4 regions of the Lysinibacillus sp. FSL K6-0075 genome follow, and region 3 is predicted to be linked to each of the others. Evidence: riboswitches for the same ligand, from Rfam matches in the RefSeq annotation. Region 3 holds a riboswitch; each other region holds the start of a gene.
What was found. Region 3 has a riboswitch for S-adenosylmethionine ahead of MHB65_RS21775 (bifunctional homocysteine S-methyltransferase/methylenetetrahydrofolate reductase). Riboswitches for the same ligand answer to the same signal wherever they lie in the genome.
Positions count from the first base shown of each region.

Region 1: another riboswitch for S-adenosylmethionine. It lies ahead of MHB65_RS02350 (MetQ/NlpA family ABC transporter substrate-binding protein); the one in region 3 lies ahead of MHB65_RS21775 (bifunctional homocysteine S-methyltransferase/methylenetetrahydrofolate reductase).
Region 2: another riboswitch for S-adenosylmethionine. It lies ahead of MHB65_RS23565 (cyclase family protein); the one in region 3 lies ahead of MHB65_RS21775 (bifunctional homocysteine S-methyltransferase/methylenetetrahydrofolate reductase).
Region 4: another riboswitch for S-adenosylmethionine. It lies ahead of MHB65_RS01960 (O-acetylhomoserine aminocarboxypropyltransferase/cysteine synthase family protein); the one in region 3 lies ahead of MHB65_RS21775 (bifunctional homocysteine S-methyltransferase/methylenetetrahydrofolate reductase).

Region 1 is NZ_CP151947.1:503,245-506,356, forward strand. Features, by position in the region: gene MHB65_RS02345 (ATP-binding cassette domain-containing protein) at 1-256, opposite strand, end outside; gene MHB65_RS02350 (MetQ/NlpA family ABC transporter substrate-binding protein) at 363-1,193, opposite strand; SAM riboswitch class I at 1,283-1,387, opposite strand; gene MHB65_RS02355 (PPC domain-containing DNA-binding protein) at 1,510-2,013, shown strand; gene MHB65_RS02360 (pyridoxal phosphate-dependent aminotransferase) at 2,488-3,112, opposite strand, start outside.
Region 2 is NZ_CP151947.1:4,685,345-4,688,456, forward strand. Features, by position in the region: gene MHB65_RS23555 (helix-turn-helix domain-containing protein) at 1-322, shown strand, start outside; gene MHB65_RS23560 (hypothetical protein) at 449-847, shown strand; SAM riboswitch class I at 944-1,050, shown strand; gene MHB65_RS23565 (cyclase family protein) at 1,140-1,877, shown strand; gene MHB65_RS23570 (DedA family protein) at 1,908-2,504, opposite strand; gene MHB65_RS23575 (Cof-type HAD-IIB family hydrolase) at 2,576-3,112, opposite strand, start outside.
Region 3 is NZ_CP151947.1:4,363,337-4,366,448, reverse strand. Features, by position in the region: gene MHB65_RS21780 (protoporphyrinogen oxidase) at 1-810, shown strand, start outside; SAM riboswitch class I at 910-1,010, shown strand; gene MHB65_RS21775 (bifunctional homocysteine S-methyltransferase/methylenetetrahydrofolate reductase) at 1,103-2,950, shown strand; gene metH (methionine synthase) at 2,943-3,112, shown strand, end outside.
Region 4 is NZ_CP151947.1:409,437-412,548, reverse strand. Features, by position in the region: gene MHB65_RS01960 (O-acetylhomoserine aminocarboxypropyltransferase/cysteine synthase family protein) at 1-1,207, opposite strand, end outside; SAM riboswitch class I at 1,325-1,438, opposite strand; gene MHB65_RS01955 (glycerol-3-phosphate acyltransferase) at 1,594-2,226, shown strand; gene MHB65_RS01950 (DASS family sodium-coupled anion symporter) at 2,423-3,112, shown strand, end outside.

The sequences.
Region 1 (3,112 bases), 1.2 Mb from region 3:
TCCCGATTTTTTGGCGTGTTTGACGTAATTCATGAAGAGAAAGGGTCGTAATGTCTACATTGTCTATCACTACTTTTCCTGCTGTAGGACGTTCTAGTAGATTAACACAACGAATGAGTGTACTTTTACCAGCACCACTATAGCCGATCACACCATGAATTTGTCCCTTTTTTACATGAAGATTGATCCCATCCACAGCTTTAATGATGCCTTTTTTCGACTTGAATTCTTTTGAGATATTTTGTAATTGAATCATGCGATTGTTTGCTCCTTTCTCAACCTTCTAAAAAGCAAGAATCTGCTCGTCTTCCCATAGAGGAATTTCGGCAGATTCTTCGGCTTATAGAAGCTTCCTGAATGTATTACCAGCTAGGGATTACTGAACCTTTGAATTCTTCTTCGATGAATTGACGTACTTCATCAGATTGGTAAGCCTCAACGAACTTTTTAATTGTTGGGTCATTTTCATTTTCAGCGCGTACGACAATGTAGTTCACGTATGGAGAGTCAGTAGATTCCAATAAAATAGAGTCGTCTTTAGGGTTAATGCCAGCTTCTAATGCAAAGTTTGTATTAATAGCTGCTACATCTACTTCACTAAGCTGTTTAGGAATTTGAGCTGCCTCTAATTCAATGAATTTTAAATTCTTTTTGTTTTCTTCTACATCACGGATTGAGGCTGTTAAGTCTGCGCCATCTTTTAGCTTAATATAGCCAGCTTCTTGTAAAACAAAGAGGGCACGTGCTCCATTCGTTGGGTCATTTGGTAGGCCAAACGTTGCACCATCCGGAATGTCATCAAAGGATTTATATTTTTCAGAGTAGATACCCATTGGATTCAAAATCGTTTTGCCCACTGGGACTAAATCTGTATCATGATCTTTATTAAATGTATCGAGGAAAGGTTCGTGTTGATAGCTGTTCGCATCAAGATCACCTTCAGCTAAGGAAGTATTAGGTAAAACATAGTCAGAAAATGATTTTAGCTCTACTTCTAGCCCTTTTTCTTTTGCTACTTTAGCTGCTACTTCTGCAATTTGCTCATGTGGACCAGAAGTGACACCTACGACGATTTTCTTTTCATCAATTGCCTCAGCTTGGCCTTTACTATCTTCTTTAGAGCCACAACCTGCTAGAGCTGCTACTAATGTTAAACTTGCTAAACCTACTAAAAATTTATTTTTCTTTTTCATGAAAACTACCTCCAAGATTGTTTTTATCGGTTTTTTGAAAATAAAAAAACTCTCTTACAAACTAAGAGAGGCTCATGAAAAGATGTCCTCTCTTATCTATCAAACGAAGATCGTTTGCAGGATTTAGCACCTTCCTTTAAAAAGGAGGTTGCCGAGCTTCATAGGGCCAGTCCCTCAGCTACTCTTGATAAGAGATTTATAATATTTTTTTGTAATTCCGATAGAACTAATATAATTTATAGGGTATAGTAAGTCAATAATTAATTTTTAAAATTTTTATATAATTATAATATTTCGACGTGAAAGAGGGATAACAATGTCTGTGAGAGTTAATTATGGTATAGGTTCATTTGGTAAGGTTATTAGTGCTCGTCTTCTAACAGGGACAGATATCATTGAGGGAATTGAGGCGCTCTGTGAAGAGAATCATATTGAGTCAGCAACGATTGTTAGCTGTATTGGTAGCTTTCAAAAAAGTAGCTTTGTATATTTAGTGCCAGATGCAACAGCTCAGATTCAAGTTCGTTTTAGTGATGTGGTTGAAAAAGATGGACCACTTGAATTTATTCAAGGCTCTGGTGTGGTGTGTAAGCGTGACGGGGGATATGAAACACATTTCCATGGTTCTATGAGCGATCAATGGGGTGTTGTGTCAGGTGGGCATTTAATAAAAGGGGGAAATCCTGTTATTACTGCTGACCTAGTACTGGCTGAGGTACAAGGTATTCAACATATTCGAAAATTGGATGATGAAACAGGTCATGTTCAATTTTATCCATTAGAAAATGGTTTAGGGCAGCCAAGGAAAATTGAAAAATAATGATCCTGTAGCTAGAGTTAGCTACAGGACACATGTTGTGGAAAAAAGATCATGTCACTAACAGAAAAAGACCTGTTAGCAGGGTGATGGGTTGATTTCCGTTCCGCCAGCGTCCTTTCCAGGGGGTGTCCGATGAGCCGCTTCACTCACTTCCGTTCGCTCCAAGGTCTCCTCTGTGACGCTAAATCCCCTAGGAGTGACGCTGGCTCCACTCCAATCAACCATTCTGTAAAAATGTCTTTCCCTCTTTCATACTAGTAGTAGTGAACAAAATAACTCATTATTTGTATGATTAGAGAGAGGATAGGCTCTTATTTTCAATGTGGAGAGATGATTAGTCACAACAACCCTCAATAAAAATGAGTAGTGTACACCTTCATTTTATTTGTACAACCTTTGTTAAGACGATAACACTTTTATGGATTGGGGTAGAAGGTCTTTTCACCTTTCACAAATAATCTATTGATGGCATTGTCATTTGTTAAATAATTGTAACTGCTCGATTCTATGGATTGCTTCACGTAAACGTTCCTCGCTTACCAGCAAACCGATACGGACGTAGCCTTCGCCATATTGACCGAAACCATTGCCAGCTGCCACAGCAATATCAGCTTTTTCAAGCAATAGATCAGCAAATTGTTCGCTTGTATAGCCTAATGGTACAGGGAGCCATGCGAAGAAGGAGCCTTTTGGAGCCGTAACATGCCAGCCGATTCTTTGAGCTTCTTCAATGAGTACATTTCGGCGACGCTCATAAGTAGCTCGTAGTTCATCCGCACATTGTTGGGAAGCTGTCAGTGCTACTGCTGCTGCTTGTTGAATAGCAGGGAATTGACTACAAAACAGATGATCCTGAATAAGATTAATAGCAGCAATAATCTCGGCATTCCCAACGGCAAAGCCTATACGCCAGCCTGCCATATTATAGGTTTTCGATAGGGTATACATTTCAATCCCAACTTCTTTTGCACCCTCTGCTTGTAGGAAGCTAATTGGTTTATTACCGTCAAATCCTATTGCTCCATAAGCAAAATCATGTGATACGATAATATTGTGTTCCTTCGCAAAACGAACGGTTTCTTCAAAAAACGCAAGTGTT
Region 2 (3,112 bases), 320 kb from region 3:
CTATACGGGGCCCATTTTATATCGTGACTTAGGTTTAATGCCACATCCACTGGTATGGAGTATTCCGCACAATCAACGTAAAGCACAACTGACGTTTGATCAATTGCTGCAATTAGACGCAGATCACTTGTTTATTACATTTGATAAACAACATTCTATTTATGAAAATGAGGAACGTGCTATTTTAAAAACGCCCACTTGGAAAAACCTAGCCGCAGTTAAAAGTAAATGTGTCTATGAAGTAGACTTTTTAACATGGATGAATTATGGCATTTTATCACATAGTAAAAAAATTGATGATGTCTTGAATATCCTAGGCTAAACAAAAAGGAAGCCCACTATAGCTTCCTTTTTCAATGTTTTAGGACAAACTTGATACTGAAAGTAACACCGAAAGCCATTTGGCTACATAAGATAAGATATCAGCTATAGGATAGGAGGAATTACATTGTATTACAATCCTTATCCGTACTTTGTTCATCCCTATCATTATCCAACGTCGCCATCCGTCCATCAGCTTGCCGTAAGACCTATTCCTCAACATTTAGCAATGCCGACCACTAATCCCTTTCCACCTGTCGACACACATAAATTGAAAATTTCAGCTACACGGATAAAGGCGATGATGCAGCAAGCTCAATTACTTACGGATAAAATTGATAGCTCCCAACAATTTGCACATGATCTAATGAATGCTGCACAGCTTTCAAATAAAACAGAGGTTGATAGATTAATCACATCAACAGGCATCACGATGAAATTTGAAGCAAACTATACACCAGATAGTTTTAGAATACGTCTTATTGATCATGATTGTTGTGGAGTAACCTTAAATTTAAATTGGTGAAAAAACTTTAACCTTGTATCCCTAGTGAACTTGTAAACTATAAAAAACTATGCTAAAGTATTTGTATTGTTATTTCTGAAAATTCTTATATCACTTTTCTTATCAAGAGAGACGGAGGGATTGGCCCGATGAAGTCTCAGCAACCAGCTCAACAGTATGGTGCTAATTCCAATTGGCAAAATGATCCGCCTTGAAGATGAGAAGAAGAACTACCGTTGTTAATGCAGGAGTCCTCTTCTATAAGGGGACTCCTTTTATTTACCACTAATTTCAACAGAAAGCAGGGAAATTGATGTCTAATGAACTTTTACAAGCTTTGCAATTATTAAAATCAAAACAATGGGTTGATTTAACACATACATTCGGCCCTAATTCACCACATTTTTTTATGTTTGAGGACGCTAAATTTGAAACATTATTCTCTCATGAGGATGGTTTTTTTGCCCAACAATTTACGTTCCCTGGTCAATATGGCACACATATCGACCCACCTATTCATTTTGTACGAGACACTCGGTACTTAGAAGAATTAGAACTAAAAGAACTCGTTCTTCCCCTTGTCGTCATTAATAAATCACAAGAGGCTGCTAGCAACCATGACTTTTCATTAAGTGTTGAAGATATTCGTGATTTTGAAGCCCAGCATGGAGAAATTGAAGCAGGAACATTTGTAGCATTACGTACAGATTGGAGTAAGCGCTGGCCAGATAAGGAGGCATTCAGTAATAAGGATGCAGAAGGACATAACCACATCCCTGGCTGGGGTTTAGAGGCTTTACAGTTTTTACTAAAAGAACGCAAGGTAAGCGCAATTGGTCATGAAACATTCGATACGGACTCTGCCGCTGATTTTCGTAAAAATGGCAAGCTAGATGGCGAATATTTCGTGCTTGAACAAGACACCTATCAAATTGAGTTAATGACTAATTTGGACAAGCTACCTGCGAAGGGTGCTATCATCTTCAATATCGTACCTAAGCCAGAAAAAGCATCAGGCTTCCCTGTGCGCTCATTTGCTATTTTGCCATAACATAAAAGTCGGTATAGCGTATACCGACTTTTATTTTTGTCCATTTCTTTTTTTGAATAAAAAGTAAGCAATAAGCATTCCTAGAATAAACAATAGGATGAGATAGATACTATAATGGGTTAAATAGTATCCAACAAATCGCCATTTCTCCCCAAGCATCTTTCCTAATGATATAAATGTGAACGTCCAAATAAATGCACCTGTATAGGCAAAAAGCGCAAACTTCCTATAAGGATAATTATTAATAGCTGCAATATATGCTGTCAAATGACGTACCCCAGGAATAAAATAGCCAATTAATAATAAGGTAGGTCCAATTTTTGTAAACATCTTTTTCGTAAAATCAATTTTTTGCTCTGTAATATGAATTTTAGGGCCATATTTCTGCAATAACGGTAAGCCAAAACGATAACCGATATAGTAGCTTAAAGTAATGCCTCCAACTGCACCAATCATTGCACTGACTAAGGCAGGAATGTGTTCAAGGCTTTCTCGGTAAACACTATAGCCTACATAAGTTAAAAAGACCTCATCAGGAAGTGGCAACCCAACAATGCCTCCAATTAGAATTACGATAATCCCAAAGTATCCGTAATGTTCAATTAGAGACTGCACGTGTTGTGCCATAAATCATCCCACCTAAAATTTATTAAAATCGACCTGCTATATAAGTTTCATGACAGTCTAACCTCAGCACTCTAAATGACTTGAAGTTGACGTAAAGCAAAATTGACACCGCCATCAGTAGATTTCTTTGTAACAAAATTGGCAGCACTTTTTAGAGCTGTGCTACCATTTCCCATGGCAATCCCTAACCCTACATACTCTAACATGTCAATATCATTATCCCCATCGCCAAAGGCAATGGCATTCTCAGGGCTAATGTTAAAATAATCCAGTACCGCTTTAATAGCTAATGACTTCGAAACATCCTGCTGTAATACATTCACAATATAAGGATGCCATCGCTGCAAAAATATATTCGAAAATTGGCTAGCATATCTTTTTTCAGCCAGCTCATCTGCATATAGACACATGAGAAAAACCTCTTCATCTACAATTGTTTCATTTACAAGTGGAAAATCCCGTAAAGATAAAGTTTCTTGCATCGCTCTTAAAGCTACTGGACTTTGTATGCTATTCATGGACAGTTGCTCTGTAAAAAATGTTAGGCTATGCTGTTGTTCCTGCGCAAAAGCCTGTACATTTTGGACAATATCTTTAGCAATGGGTGT
Region 3 (3,112 bases):
TATGGAAGTATTATTAAAGGTTTTGATGCGAATCGTGAGCAATTTGTTAAAGCAGCGAACAAAAAATTTATATCCTTTAAAAATGGTTTATCTTCTTTAATTGATCGACTTGAACAAACATTATCAGATGTAGAAATCATCAAGGGCGTTACTACTCTAAATGTTCAAAAACAAGATAAAAACTACACAATTTCCTTAGCTAATGGTGAAAATATTGAGACAGATTTTGTCGTTTTAGCATTACCGAATGATGCTGTTCAAAATCTACTACAGGATGAATCTTTAAACCGCTATTTTGACCAATTTACCACAGCGTCAGCCATTACCATCTATTTAGGCTTTGATGTGCCAGACTCTAGATTGCCAGCAGATGGAACGGGCTATATTGTTTCGCATAATTCGGATGTTACTTGTAATGCAGCAACCTGGACGAGTCGTAAATGGAAGCATACATCGAAAGAACATAAATTACTTGTACGACTCTTTTATAAGAGCATCAATCCAGCCTATGAGCAACTACGTGCCATGACGGATGAGGAATTGGCAGCTGTAGCTTTAGAGGACGTGAGAAAAAGCCTAGGAATTGAGGAACAGCCAACAGTTGTGAATGTAACAAAATGGATTGATCAAATGCCTAAATATGATCTAGCTCATCGTGAAGCGTTACAAGGATTACTACAGGAATTACATGAAAAGTATCCACATTTATCGATTGCTGGGTGCTCATATTTTGGCGTAGGTATCGGCGCTTGCATTCAAAACGGGAAAAAAATTGGTGAAGAGCTTGCGAAGGAACTTGCCAATTTCTAAGGTTTTAAGTGGAAAAAAACTTTGTTATGTGAAATAGTCTTGACTCATTCGTCAGTAAACGATATGATTCTTTTAATTATTTAAAAAATTCATACTTAATTCTTATCAAGAGAAGCAGAGGGACTGGCCCATTGAAGCTTCAGCAACCAACTTTATTGTCAGGTGCTAAATCCAGAAGACCGTTGAGTCGAAGATGAGAAGGAACAACAATGATGAATCGTTAAAGCCTTCTTTTTTTATGAAAGAAGGCTTTTTATTATTATATAGAGACATAGGAAGAGAGGCTAGTTTTATGGGATTGCTTGAAAGGTTAAAAACGCATGTATTGACAGCAGACGGTGCAATAGGCACAGTGCTATATGGCTATGGATTGGAGTATTGCCATGAGGAAATGAATGTTCAGAGACCTGAGTTAATTGAAAAGATTCATAGAGAATATATTGCAGCTGGTGCTGACATCATTCAAACGAATACGTACGGTGCAAATGCCATTAAATTAGCTCGCTATGGATTAGAATCACGGGTCCAACAATTTAATGAAGCGGCTATTACCATTGCAAAACGAGCAGCGGCAGATGGCGGTCAATTTGTCTTAGGGACAATTGGAGGTATTCGAGGAATTCGTAAAAGTGATGCAACATTAGATGAAATATTAGCGACAGTTGAAGAGCAAGCAAATGTTTTACTTGCAGGAAATCCAGACGGCCTTTTACTCGAAACCTATTATGATTTTGAAGAATTAACTGCAACCTTAAAGATGCTACGTGCAAAAACAAATTTACCGATTATTGCACAAGTATCTATGCATGAGCCTGGTGTTTTACAAAATGGAATGTCTTTAAATAATGCCCTGCATGAGCTAGAAACACTCGGTGCAGATATCGTGGGTGTCAATTGTCGACTAGGTCCACATCATACGATTCAAGCATTTGAAGGTGTAGAACTTCCTAACAAGGCATTTATGTCTGCCTATCCGAATGCCTCACTTCTTGACTTAGAAGATGGACGTGTCGTTTATGAATCAGAATCGGATTATTTTGGTCGAGCGGCTGTCGAATTACGTGATCAAGGCGTACGCTTAATAGGGGGCTGCTGTGGTACGACACCGAAACATATTGCAGCAGCAAAGAAGTATTTAGAAGAGTTATCACCGGTTCAGGAGAAGCATGCGAAACCTGAAAAGATTGAGATTGTTCGTGAAGCAGAGCCACCAAAGTATGAGCCTCTTCATGAAAAAGTAAAACGTGAACGCTCTGTCATAGTAGAATTGGATACACCTAGACATTTAGAGATTGATGGGTTCCTTGAAGGAGCAAAGCAACTGTATGATGCAGGTGCAGATGTAGTCATGATGGCAGACAATTCACTGGCCTCTCCACGTATTAGCAATATTGCAATGGGAGCATTGTTAAAGAGTACACACGGTGTACGCCCACTAACACATATTACATGTCGAGACCGTAATTTAATTGGTCTACAATCGCATTTAATGGGATTAAATGCTTTAGGTATTCATGACGTGTTGGCCGTTACGGGTGATCCAACAAAAGTTGGAGATTTCCCAGGTGCGACAAGTGTTTATGATGTATCTTCAATGGAGTTAATCCAATTAATTAAGCAGTTAAATGAAGGGGTTTCTTTCTCAGGCAAGCCACTTCGTAAAAAAGCAAATTTTTCAGTTGCTGCTGCATTTAATCCAAATGTCCGTGTGTTAGATCGTGCTGTGACACGCTTAGAGAAGAAAATTGAGCATGGAGCAGACTACTTCATTTCTCAACCAGTATATACGAAAGAAAAAATTGTAGAAATTTATGAGGCAACAAAGCATTTACAAGCACCAATTTACATCGGCATTATGCCTGTTACGAGTTATAAAAGTGCTGAGTTTTTACATCATGAAGTGCCAGGTATCAAATTATCCGAAGATGCCTTAGCAAGAATGAAGGCATGTGGGGAAGATAAGGAACGGGCAACATTGGAGGGAATTGCTATTGCCAAAGAATTAGTAGAAGTGGCTGCGCAATATTTCAATGGTATTTACCTTATTACACCGTTTTTACGTTATGATGTGACCCTAGAGTTGATGAAATATATAGAGCAATTGGATGAACAGAAAAAAGGAGTAAGTATACATGGCTAAGCACTCGATTGAAGAGCAACTAGAGAAACGTATTTTAATTCTTGATGGCGCAATGGGAACAATGCTACAAAACGAAAATTTATCAGCAGAGGATTTTGGTGGCGAGGAGCTTGATGGCTGTAATGAAAATCTTGTCCTTACTAGACCTGATGTCATTGAGAA
Region 4 (3,112 bases), 1.1 Mb from region 3:
AGCGAATGAGCGACTCGGTTACACCAGCTTGAACTAATTCGTCTGCTGATAGTTGCTGATGTGTAGTGGAAGCAGGATGAATAATTAATGACTTAGCATCACCTACATTTGCTACATGTGAAAATAGCTTTACGCTATCAATAAGCTTTCGCCCAGCTTCACGTCCACCTTTAATGCCAAATGTAAGCACTGAACCGAAGCCATTTCTTAAATATTTCTTTGCCAATTCATGTGTTGGAAAATCTTCCAGGCCATTATAATTTACATACTCCACAGATGGGTGGTTTCGTAAATATTCAGCCACTGCCAATGCATTTTCATTGTGTTTAGGGATACGCAAATGAAGCGTTTCTAAACCTTGTAATAAATTAAAGGCAGCATCTGCACTTAATGTTGGACCAAAATCACGTAATAATTGTACGCGTAGCTTCGTAGCAAAGGCCGCAGAAGCTGTATCAATTCCATAACGTAAACCATGGTAAGAAGCATCTGGTTCAGTAAAACCTGGGAATCGACCACTAGTCCAATCAAACTTACCAGCGTCTACAACAACGCCCCCTAAAGTTGTACCATGACCACCTATCCATTTAGTTGCTGAATGTACTACAACATCTGCACCGTATTCAATAGGTGTAGAGCCGTAAGGAGAAGCAAACGTACTGTCAATAATTAATGGTAGACCATTATCATGTGCAATTTTAGCTACTGCTTCAATATCTAAAACCTTTAAGCTTGGATTACCATACACTTCAGCAAAGACTGCTTTTGTTTTATCAGTAATCGCCGCCTTGAAATTCTCTGGGTTTGTTTCATCTACAAAAATCGTTTTAATACCATAGTTTGGTAATGTGTTAGCAAATAAATTATAAGTACCACCATATAAAGAACTAGCTGCTACTATCTCATTACCAGCTCCAGCTAGATTTAAAATGGAAAATGCGATAGCTGCTGCACCAGATGAAAGTGCTACTGCTGCTGTTCCACCTTCCAATAAAGCCACACGTTTTTCAAACACATCAACAGTTGGATTGGTAATCCTTGTGTAAATGTTCCCTGCTTCCTCTAGGGCAAAAAGACGTTGCGCATGAGCAGTGTCTTTAAATACGAAAGCAGTTGAGCGATAGACAGGAACTGTTCGAGAACCCGTCACTGGGTCTGGCTCTTGACCGCCATGTAACAGCAATGTTTCTGGTTTAAAATTTGTCATTGTGTACCTCCAAATGGTTATTTTTTTTACGATGGTACCGGAGATGAGGAGGATTTTTCTGTAGAAAACAAAAACCCTCTTCAGCTAAGAAGAGGGTTGCGGTTGCAAGTTTTCCTCCCCTTATCTGCCAGATCCAAGTAAGAATCTGTAGGAATTAGCACCTTAGTAAGCTCGTTACTTACTGGTTGCCGGGCATCATAGGGCCTATCCCTCCGCCGCTCTTGATAAGAGTATGAGATTCAATTTCCATCGTTGTTACACAGTATAAACATAGAGTTTTTTTCTGTCAACATGTAAATTTTATTTTTTCCGAAACTTCTGTCTGCTCTTATACGTAATATGAACGCATACACTATTTTAGAAAAAAATTTGAGAGGAGGATTTTTATGGTAAAGGCCGTGATCACTTTTCTTATTATTGGCTATTTAATTGGCTGTATTCACGGCTCTAAAGTGGCACAATTTTTATCGGGGGTTGATTTAAAAAAAGCGGGCCACGGCAATGCCGGTGCCTCTAATGCTACTCTTTCCCTCGGCTGGAAATATGGCGTTTTAGTAGCCCTCATCGATATTGGCAAAGGCGTTGTAGCTATTATCGGTGCACATTTTTATCTAGCGGACGTCACTCATTTAACAGAAGAACAAATATGGCTGCTTACCTACATTATGGCTGCTGGGGTCATTTTAGGTCATAATTTCCCTTTCTATATGGGCTTCAATGGCGGAAAAGGAACTGCCTCCATTATCGGAATTTTACTTGCTGTCGATTGGAAGATTGGTTTATTTGCACTTATTTTATTTGTTATTTTATCCTTTGCAACAAATTATTTAATTGTTGGTGTTCTAGAGTTTTATCTCGTTTTTTGTACAGCCACTTATTTATGGATTCCTGGCATTGGCCCAACCATTATAGCTGTTCTTCTTTTTGGCATAGCCATCATCCTGCACATAGAAAATATTAAACGTTTAGTCAATGGTACAGAGCCTAAAGTAACTTCTGCCTTTAAGAAAAAGAAATAATATTTTTATGGATATTTTTGTATTTTTTGTGACCATGTATTTTCTCTTTATCTACTCATATTGCTGTAAAAAACACCTATTCTGCGTAGTTTTTTTTCTACAATAAAAAAGATATATTCTTATCTTAATAAAACATTATCCAGGCCGATGTTATGGATAATAATCGTCATTTTTATCGTAGAAAGGATGAGAAAATATGTCTTCACCAAATCAAGAAGCTTCAAAACGTAATTTAAAGCCACTATGGATTGGCTTGGCCTTCGCTTTACTGATTATTATTACTTTTTTACCTAATAACGGTGATTTACCTATAGCTGGACAACGAGCTTTAGCCATCTTAGCTTTTGCAGTCATCCTTTGGGTAACAGAGGCCGTTTCATATCCTGTTAGCTCGGCCATGATTATTGCACTTGTAACTGTTTTACTAGGACTCGCTCCATCAATGGATGATCCTACCACAGAGCTAGGTACAGCAGGCGCATTAAAATTATCCTTAAGTGGATTTAGTAATTCTGCTGTTGCTTTAGTAGCAGCCGCTCTTTTTCTAGCGGCTGCAATGCAAATTACCAATCTACATAAACGACTTGCTCTTTGGATTCTTTCACTGGTAGGAACCAAAACAAAAGCTATCGTATTTGGCGCCATTTTAGTTTCTATCGTCCTCGCATTTTTTGTTCCTTCTGCTACAGCACGAGCTGGCGCAGTAGTGCCAATATTGCTTGGAATGGTTGCCGCATTTGGTTTACCACGTGATAGTCGGCTCGCTGCCTTACTAGTTATTACTTCCGTACAAGCCGTTTCCATTTGGAATATCGGCATTAAAACGGCAGCCGCTCAAAATATGGTTGCCTTAAATTTTATTCAAGAGCAATTTAATGTAGATATT